Regions from separate parts of the Phytobacter sp. V69 genome, predicted to be linked through region 2. Evidence: predicted binding sites of a transcription regulator. Region 2 holds the regulator's gene; each other region holds the start of a gene.

Region 1 (3,280 bases), on a different contig from region 2:
AGCCTTGAACGCACCATTTACGGTGTCGCCTTTGTACGGCATACGGCCTAACCAGTCGTAACCCATTTCAAAACCGATATACGGGTTAACCTGATAGCCACCGAACGCACCTGCACCAAGCTGGCTTGAATGGGTCGGGCCGTCGTTCGGAATGAAGCCGGTGTCGTGGAACTGAGACCAGCCCAGTTTACCACCTGTATACCAGGTATTATCTTTCGGAGCGGCCTGCGCTACGGTAGCGAAACCAGCCAGTGCCACTGCAATCGCGATAGCTGTCTTTTTCATTTTTTGCGCCTCGTTATCATCCAAAAATCGCCATGAAAATCTCGATGAGAAGTCACGGTTAAATCCTTCACCGGGGGCATTGCTCATCAGTCCCTATAGAGATATCTTCACGATATCTTTGGCTTATGCCGAGCACCCCTGGCGATGTAAAGTCTACAACGTAGTTGGAAACTTACAAGTGTGAACTCCGTCAGGCATATGAAAAAAAAGGCTTTGTATACACAATATTTAACAATTCTGCGGAACTATTCGCCAATTCAGATGCCTTGCAAGTCGCCTGGATCGGGCATTGGCGCTGTATTTCGCTGATATTGCGCTTGTGTTAGTCCGACAGAAAAATAATCCCAGGATTTATCCTAATTTTACTCAATGATACAAATTTGAGTGAATTTTTATCCCCGAATGCTGTCTCGCAGCAAGAGGATTGTGCTGTACCGGCCGCATCACAAAACCTATTGCGTTTCCTTCTTCGGCCGCCATTGCCAGACGGTGATGTTCCTCTTCGGTCAGTTCTTCTGCATGCCAGCCAATAACCACACTGTAATTGCCCGTACGTAGCGCACGAATCATTGACTCCAGCGTTAGGCAGGGAGAGAGCTGGCTGATTTGCATGACCTTGGTCAGTGGCAAACCGACAGACTGTACCCATTCACGACTTAACTTTTGTTGTGGCGTTAACCAGAGCTGCCAGCGCGATTGTTGACCCAGCTGCTGTAATAAAGGCAACAACAGCAGTTGTGTCATTCCGGGTTGGTCTTCGCGATAAACCACTTCGCTAATCAGCCCCGTAGAAGCCTCGGTGGCCCCCGCGTTGTGTGCGGAAAGAAATTGTGTTGAACGATTTGCACGGCTTAATGAATGGTACATGATCAACCCAGTCCTGTTAGTTACTGTATAAACATACAGTAACCCCTGAACGTTCAAAGATCAACCTCATTTTCTGAAAGCGTCTCGCAAGTTTGTCTTGTATTGCGTTCAAGCCGCAAAATTATCTTGCCGAGTTGCGCATACTTGCCTATGTTCCTCATTAACGGATTATTTAATGAAGTTAATGTTTTTACTCCATGATTTTTAAGGACATAATCATGAAAAACATATCCTATCAAAGGATCTATCAGTCACGGGAATACCTCGCTCCACTGGGCAAAATCCGCTTTCGTGCGCACTTCGGAGGGTACAGTTTATCGATAGACAACACTGTGTTTGCGATGATTGCAGAGGGGGAGTTGTACCTGCGTGCCTGTGAGGAGAGTGCGCAGTACCGTGTGGCAAAAAGCTCTCCGCTTCTGACCTTCCACAAACGTGGCCGTACGGTTTCTCTTAACTATTACTTTGTCGATGAGCATCTCTGGCGAGACTTACCAATGCTGCTGAGGCTTACATCTCAGTCGCTTGCTGCGGCACGGCAAGAAAAAGTGGCACGCGATGCGCCGCACCGTCTCAAGGATTTACCCAATATCAACTTTCAACTCGAAATGCTGCTTTTTGATGCCGGCATCCCGGACGAACATATGCTGCGTCTTTTGGGGGCAAAAGCATGCTGGTTGCGTTTAAGAGCAATGAACAAGCATACGGGCATCAAGATACTACTGGGGCTGGAGGGGGCGATTATCGGCCTGCACGAAGCGGCGCTCCCGGCGCTGCGACGCCAGGAGCTGATCGACTGGTATAACGAACTCGACCATGAAAAAATCCAGGGTCATTAGTCTATGACCTGCCGCTGTAAACGGCACATTTCTGGCAACAGGGTGATAAGTAGCCCTAGCTGTTGCAGTACGAGAGGTTCTTTGCTGTCAGGGCGTGGCTCAAGATGTTTAATTCGTCGGGACAAGTCTGCCAGCGTTAACTGCACACGCTCTTCATCAGCCGGTTGGTGGTGAAGAGCGTCATCCACGTAACATACGGCATCGTCCAGTAAGCGAAGGATCGCGGGATGCGTAAGCTGTTCGCGGTGGGCACCTAGGGCTGATAGATAGCTGGTAAATGTGTGATTCAGGCAGAGCAGGCGAAATGCCACCTCACGCAATTCAGGTGTTGCGCCAGGCTCAGACGCCATATTGGATACCACCGATGCCAGTTCTGCATCGCGATTGTAGGCATTCCTGCGGGCAACGCGATAGGCCAGGCGGTTATCGCGGCCCTGGTGATACTGTTCGAGAATGGCATCAAGATAGCGACAGTTGGCATTAAATGCCTGCTCCGTCACACGTGGAAGATTGCGAAAACGCCAGTCCGGCCAGATAAAACTCACCGCCGCCCAGGCAATGGCGCACCCGATGATGGTGTCGATGACGCGTGGGATAGCCACTTCAAAACCTTCGCCAAGCAAGTTAAAACAGAGCAGTACCAGCAGCGTAATGAACATCGTGGCCTGTGCGTACTGTACGAGACGGAAGGCGAAAAAAAGTACGCCTGTAACCACAATCAGTACCAGTTGCCCTTCCAGCGAGGGCACGAAATAGAGTACGGGAAGGCCAAGGGCGATACCCGCAATGGTCCCGACAATACGTAGCGTGAGGCGGTGGCGCGTGGCGTTGTAGTTAGGCTGACACACAAACAGGCTGGTAAGCAAAATCCAGTATCCGTGATGCAGCCCGGTAATCTGAATGACGGCGTAACCCGCGCACAGCACGACGGACATCCGCACGGCGTGGCGAAACAGCGCTGATTCCGGCGTCAGGTTATTGCGCAAGCGCAGCCAGATATCGCTCAGACCATGCAGGCTGTCATCTGCCAGCAGGTTTTCCGTTTCGTTTGTCTGCGAGGCTTGTGGTTGCCCGGACTCAATGCTCGCCAGCTGTGCGTCGATGGCGCGCAAGTTATCGAGCAGAAATCCCAGCGCTTTTATTTGCTCAGGCGACGTTGTTCCGCTGGCACGAATACGATCCAGTGCGGCATCAAGATGTATGAACGCGCGTTCGAAGCGGTTGTCATGTTGGTAAGGATTACGCAGCAGGATCGCGCGTGCCAGCCTGGCACAGGCCTGAGACTGCAA
Region 2 (3,280 bases):
ACAAGGGTTTGTGCATAAGGTGGAGTCCGCAAACAGCTATGTGCTGTGCCATCTCTTCGACCAGCCAACGCACACTTCTGCGATGTTTATCTGCGATCGCTGTGGCGTGGTGAAAGAGGAGCAGGCGGAGGGCGTGGAAGACATCATGCACGCGCTGGCAGCAAAACGCGGTTTTGCGCTGCGTCATAACGTCATTGAAGCACACGGACTTTGCGCCGACTGCGCGGAGGTTGAGGCCTGCCGACATCCCGGCGAATGCCATCACGATCACACCATTCAGTTGAAGAAAAAATCGCGCTAGTCGCGATTTTTTTTATCTCTCAAGCCGGAAAATTGAGGGTGGTACATCCATGTACCGTTCGGGCAGGGTAGCCACAGAGGGTTTACACATTGAGGGGTTGTGTAGGACTACCAGTGGTACTCGTTGCGGTTTTCCCAATCAACGACTTCTTTTTCCGCTTTCTCTTTGGCGTAGCCATAACGTTCCTGAATCTTACCGACCAACTGGTTGCGTTTACCTTCGATGATGGTCATATCATCGTCAGTTAATTTACTCCACTGTTCTTTCGCTTTACCTTTGAACTGTTTCCAGTTACCGCGGACTTCGTCTTTATTCATCGTCATATCCTCATCATTGGTTACGAACAGCGTTTCTTTCTGTCGTTACGCTCTGAATGTCCTGAACGTGATAATAATTGTAGTTAAGGATATCGACCGCGAAGCTTTATTCGGAATTTTTAACCATTAAAGAAAAAAATATAAGTATGGTTATGCTGAAAAAACGGAATGCGATCAGGAGGATAAAGCGCAGGTTAAAGCTTTGTCAGGAAGGGAAAGCAACCGTGACAGCGGGCGTGCCGCCACGGTTCAGAAGCCGGATTACAACCACTCACCATTGCGGATAACGCCCACCGCCAGACCTTCAATAGTGAAGTTCTGCTCGCGCAGGTTGACCACAATGGGGGAAAACTCGCTGTTTTCCGGCAGCAACTGCACGGTATTACCCTGTTTTTTCAGTCGCTTAACGGTCACTTCATCGTCAATACGAGCAACAACGACCTGACCATTACGCACATCCTGAGTTTTATGCACAGCCAGCAGGTCGCCGTCCATAATGCCGATATCTCTCATCGACATACCGCTTACACGCAGCAGGAAGTCCGCGTTGGGTTTGAAGAGAGAAGGATCAACCTGATAGTGGCCTTCGATATGCTGCTGTGCCAGCAGAGGCTCACCAGCAGCGACGCGCCCGATAAGCGGCAGCCCGATGTCTTCTTCTTCAAGCAACAGACGAATACCGCGTGACGCGCCGGACACGATCTCAATAACGCCCTTACGCGCAAGCGCTTTCAGGTGTTCTTCTGCTGCGTTTGGGGAACGGAACCCCAACTGCTGCGCGATCTCCGCACGCGTCGGCGGCATACCCGTCTGGTTGATTCGATCGCGAATGAGATCGAACACCTCTTGCTGCCTGGCCGTTAAAGCTTTCATTCCGCCCCCTGGGTGTATATACAGTTATGCTGTGAGTATATACAGCTAAAGGTGATTTTGAAACCAAAATTACGCAAAAAACCAGCAGGTAACGTAAATCTGGAAGCCTTATCGAAAATGGCCCCACAACAGAGAGAGCCAGGTAAACAGCGCCACAAGAATCGTCATTAATACCGCAGCAGACCCCATATCTTTCGCACGCCCGGACAGCTCGTGAAACTCGGACCCAATACGGTCAACTACCGCTTCAATTGCGCTATTGAGGATTTCCACAATCATGACCAGCGCCACCGAGCCAATCAGTAATACGCGGGTGATGGCGTCGACATCAAGGAAACAAGCGATAATAATTGCCAGGATGACCGCAACGGACTCCTGGCGAAAGGCAGCTTCGTTTATCCATGCAGCACGGACGCCCTTCCAGGAATAGCCGGCAGCTTTAATAATACGGGTCATGCCAGTGGTGTTATTGGCCATGAAAAGAACCTTTTTATGTTATGAGCATCAATCTCTATGTAAGGTTATAGAGGTACAAAAGAATTTGTGCGCGCTTTCTGATATTCTTGCGGCGCATTGGCATTAATAACCAGAGGCTTTACATCCTTTATGTCCGGCTGGCCACGAATTTACTACAAATTACTTAATTTACCATTAAGCGTGCTGGTAAAAAGCAAGTCTATCCCGGCGGAACCCGCCCAGGAATTAGGGCTCGATACGTCACGCCCTATTATGTACGTTTTGCCTTATAACTCTAAGGCAGACTTGCTGACCTTGCGCGCTCAATGTCTGGCACATGACTTGCCCGACCCTCTCGAACCGCTTGAAATCGACGGCGTTGAACTGCCGCGCTATATCTTCATTCACGGCGGACCGCGTGTCTTTACCTGGTACACGCCAAAAGAAGAGTCGATCAAGCTGTTCCACGATTATCTCGATCTGCACCGCAGCCACCCCGACCTGGATGTCCAGATGGTACCGGTGTCGATGATGTTTGGCCGCTCTCCGGGTCGCGAGAAAGGTGAGATGAATCCACCGCTGCGTATGCTCAATGGCATCCAGAAATTCTTTGCGATCTCCTGGCTGGGGCGCGACAGCTTCGTGCGTTTCTCTCCACCGGTTTCGCTGCGCCGCATGGCAACTGAGCACGGCACGGATAAGATTATCGCGCAAAAACTGGCACGCGTGGCACGTATGCACTTCGCGCGCCAGCGTCTGGCTGCGGTTGGTCCGCGTCTGCCCGCCCGTCAGGACCTGTTTAATAAGCTGCTGTCCTCGAAAGCTATCGCCCGTGCCGTAGAAGACGAAGCGCGCAGCAAGAAAATCTCCCACGATAAAGCGCAGCAAAACGCGATTGCGCTGATGGAAGAGATTGCGGCCAACTTCTCCTACGAGATGATCCGCCTGTCAGACCGTATCCTCAGCTTTACCTGGAACCGCTTGTATCAGGGCATTAACGTGCATAACGCGGAACGCGTTCGCCAGCTCGCCCACGACGGCCATGAAATTGTCTATGTGCCCTGCCATCGCAGCCACATGGACTATTTGCTGCTCTCTTACGTGCTCTATCATCAGGGGCTGGTGCCACCGCATATTGCTGCCGGTATCAACCTGAACTTCTGGCCAGCGGGTCCGATTTTCCGCCGCCTGGGGGCGTTCTTCATTCGTCGCTCTTTCAAAGGCAACAAACTCTATTCCACCGTCTTCCGCGAATATCTTGGCGAGCTGTTCCAGCGCGGCTATTCTGTTGAGTACTTTGTCGAGGGTGGTCGTTCACGTACAGGCCGTCTGC
Region 3 (3,280 bases), on a different contig from region 2:
AGCGGCGTTTACGCTGGGGTTATGCCCTGAGTGCGCTGCTGGCGGTGGCGGGTGCGGCGATTATCCGCTACGACAAAGTCAGCGATCACTTCTGGACGGGGCTGATGTTTGTACAGCTCGCCAACATCAGTTTTGCCATCGGTATGGTGGGGTATAAGCGCCTGATGGAAACGCGGCCGATGCCGCAGTACAATGCGTTTGCCTGGTTCTATCTGGGCGCCGCTATCGTTGCGGTGATTGCCTGGTTTATGTTGGGTAATCCGCAAAAACTGCCGACCACCAATGTGCAATGGATAATCCTGGTGTGGCTGGGGGTTGTGGCGTCCGGGCTGGGCTACTTTATGTGGAACTACGGGGCGACGCAGGTGGATGCCGGTACGCTTGGCATCATGAACAATGTGCATGTCCCTGCCGGGCTGCTGGTGAACCTTGCCATCTGGCAAGAGCAGCCGCACTGGCCGAGTTTTATCATTGGTGGGACGGTGATACTGGCCTCGCTATGGGTGCATCGGCGTTGGGTCGCTCCGCGCTCCGCACAAACGGCAGATGGTCGCACGCGTGGTTCCGCGCTGAGCGAATAAATGCCTCGGTGACCGGCTGGCGCTGCTCGCCATCGCGCACGGCAGCGTACAACCGGCTCCATAATCCCTCGCCCAGGGTTTTGGTCACTACCAGACCCTGGCGTTCAAAGCTTTCCACCACCCAGTGCGGCAGTGCCGCAATGCCCATCCGCGCCGCCACCATCTGAATCAACAGCAGCGTATTGTCCACGCTTTTAAGCTGTGGGCTGATGCCTGCCGGTTGCAGGAAATGGCGCCAGATATCCAGGCGGCTACGCTGCACTGGATAAATCAGCAATGTCTCGGTGGCAATATCTTCCGGGGTGATCCGCGTGCGTGAGGCCAGCGGGCTTTCCGGTGAGATCACCAGGCGTACTTCAAAATCAAACATCGGCGAATAGTGCAGACCGCTGCGCGGCAGAATGTCGGAGGTCATCACCAGATCCAGCTCGCCCTGCTGGAGCGAGGGCTGCGGGTCGAAGGTGACACCCGATTTGAAATCCATCTCCACCTGCGGCCATTGTGTGCGGAAACTCTCCAGCGCCGGGGTCAGCCACTGAATACAGCTATGGCATTCAATCGCGATGCGCAGGCGGGTTTGTTGTGGTTCATTGCAGGCCTGCAGTGCGCTGCTGATTTGCGGCAGCACCTGATTGGCCAACTGGAGCAGGATTTCCCCCTGGGGCGTAAAGCGCAAGGGCTGGCTTTTACGCACAAATAGCCGAAAGCCAAGGCGCTGTTCCAGATCGCTGAACTGGTGGGAAAGTGCGGATTGCGTCTGATGCAATGCCGCCGCCGCGGCAGCCAGCGACCCGCAGTTCCGTAACGCTTGTAGCGTTTTCAGATGTTTAATTTCGATCATGAAAGTCCTTCACTTCGGCATGACAAATTTGCGCTTGAGGAATATACAGTAACTGCCAATTATGGATGTGTAAACATCTGGACGGCTAAAATCCTTCGTCTTTTAAATTTATGGTGCGTTGGCTGCGTTTACTTACCCCGGTCACTTACTCCAGTAAGCTCCCGGAGATAAGCAAACTTGCCGCCTTCCCTAAATTCAAAATCCATTGGATTTACAATTAATTAGAGGAAGCACATATGACAGTTTTAAACCACACCCTCGGTTTTCCTCGCGTTGGTCTGCGTCGCGAGCTGAAAAAAGCACAAGAAAGCTACTGGGCGGGCAATTCCTCCCGTGAAGAGCTGCTGGCAACAGGTCGTGAGCTGCGTGCGCGTCACTGGGATCAGCAAAAAGCGGCGGGCATCGACCTGCTGCCGGTGGGCGATTTCGCCTGGTACGACCATGTTCTGACCACCAGCCTGCTGCTCGGTAACGTGCCGGCTCGTCATCAGAACAACGACGGTTCGGTCGATATCGACACCCTGTTCCGCATTGGCCGTGGCCGCGCGCCGACCGGCGAACCGGCGGCAGCGGCGGAAATGACCAAATGGTTTAACACCAACTATCACTATATGGTGCCGGAGTTCGTCAAAGGCCAGCAGTTCAAACTGACTTGGACGCAACTGCTGGATGAAGTGGACGAAGCACTGGCGCTGGGCCACAAGGTGAAGCCTGTCCTGCTGGGGCCTGTGACTTACCTGTGGCTGGGCAAAGTGAAGGGCGAGCAGTTTGACCGCCTGAGTCTGCTCAATGACATTCTGCCGGTCTACAAACAGGTGCTGGCTGAGCTGGCAAAACGCGGCATCGAATGGGTGCAAATTGACGAACCTGCGCTGGTACTGGAGCTGCCTCAAGTTTGGCTGGATGCGTTCAAACCGGCTTACGACGCACTTGCGGGTCAGGTGAAATTGCTGCTGACCACCTATTTCGAAGGCGTGACGCCGAACCTCGACACTATCACCGCGCTGCCGGTACAGGGCCTGCACGTTGACCTGGTCCACGGGAAAGATGATGTTGCCGAACTGCATACGCGTCTGCCGGCTGACTGGCTGCTCTCGGCGGGGCTGGTGAACGGTCGTAACGTCTGGCGCGCCGATCTGACAGAAAAATATGCACAGATTAAAGCTGTGGCAGGGAAACGCCCGCTGTGGGTAGCCTCTTCGTGTTCCCTGCTGCACAGCCCGATCGATCTGAGCGTGGAGACGCGTCTGGATGCGGAAGTGAAGAGCTGGTTTGCCTTCGCCCTGCAAAAGTGTGAAGAGCTGGCGTTGCTGCGTGACGCGCTGAACAACGGTGATAGCGCGGCGATTGAGGCCTGGAGTGCCCCGATTCAGGCGCGCCGTCACTCAACCCGTGTGCACAATACGACAGTGGCACAGCGTCTGGCGGCCATCACCGCAGAAGACAGCCAGCGCACCAGCGCCTATGAAGCCCGCGCCAAAGCACAGCGCGCCCGTTTTAACCTGCCCGCATGGCCGACGACGACCATCGGTTCCTTCCCACAAACCACCGAGATCCGCAGTCTGCGTCTGGACTTCAAAAAGGGCAATCTGGACGCCAACAACTACCGCACCGGTATCGCCGAACACATCAAGCAGGCGATTGTGGAGCAGGAGCGTTTAGGCCTGGACGTGCTGGTACACGGTGAAGCCGAACGTAACGACATGGTGGAATATTTCGGCGAGCATCTCGACGGTTTTGTCTTTACCCAGAACGGCTGGGTGCAGAGCTACGGTTCCCGCTGCGTGAAGCCGCCGGTGGTGATTGGCGATGTCAGCCGCCCGGAAGCGATCACCGTGGAGTGGGCGAAGTACGCCCA

Evidence for each region. Region 2 encodes LexA, which represses DNA repair genes until DNA is damaged. Its sites were predicted from a motif close to TNCTGTATGTACATACAGNA; they were not measured.
Region 1: the regulator LexA is predicted to act here: its motif matches at 1,174-1,193, upstream of sulA (SOS-induced cell division inhibitor SulA).
Region 3: the regulator LexA is predicted to act here: its motif matches at 1,454-1,473, upstream of metR (HTH-type transcriptional regulator MetR).

The regions. Positions count from the first base shown of each region.
Region 1 covers NZ_CBFFRL010000026.1:13,535-16,814, reverse strand. Annotated here, with positions in the region: gene ompA (porin OmpA) at 1-285, opposite strand, end outside; gene sulA (SOS-induced cell division inhibitor SulA) at 652-1,152, opposite strand; gene ACSZPU_RS05710 (TfoX/Sxy family DNA transformation protein) at 1,371-1,991, shown strand; gene yccS (YccS family putative transporter) at 1,988-3,280, opposite strand, start outside.
Region 2 covers NZ_CBFFRL010000015.1:22,461-25,740, reverse strand. Annotated here, with positions in the region: gene zur (zinc uptake transcriptional repressor Zur) at 1-301, shown strand, start outside; gene ACSZPU_RS03735 (CsbD family protein) at 409-618, opposite strand; gene lexA (transcriptional repressor LexA) at 880-1,491, opposite strand; gene ACSZPU_RS03725 (diacylglycerol kinase) at 1,600-1,968, opposite strand; gene plsB (glycerol-3-phosphate 1-O-acyltransferase PlsB) at 2,098-3,280, shown strand, end outside.
Region 3 covers NZ_CBFFRL010000035.1:2,908-6,187, reverse strand. Annotated here, with positions in the region: gene ACSZPU_RS07190 (carboxylate/amino acid/amine transporter) at 1-581, shown strand, start outside; gene metR (HTH-type transcriptional regulator MetR) at 469-1,422, opposite strand; gene metE (5-methyltetrahydropteroyltriglutamate--homocysteine S-methyltransferase) at 1,659-3,280, shown strand, end outside.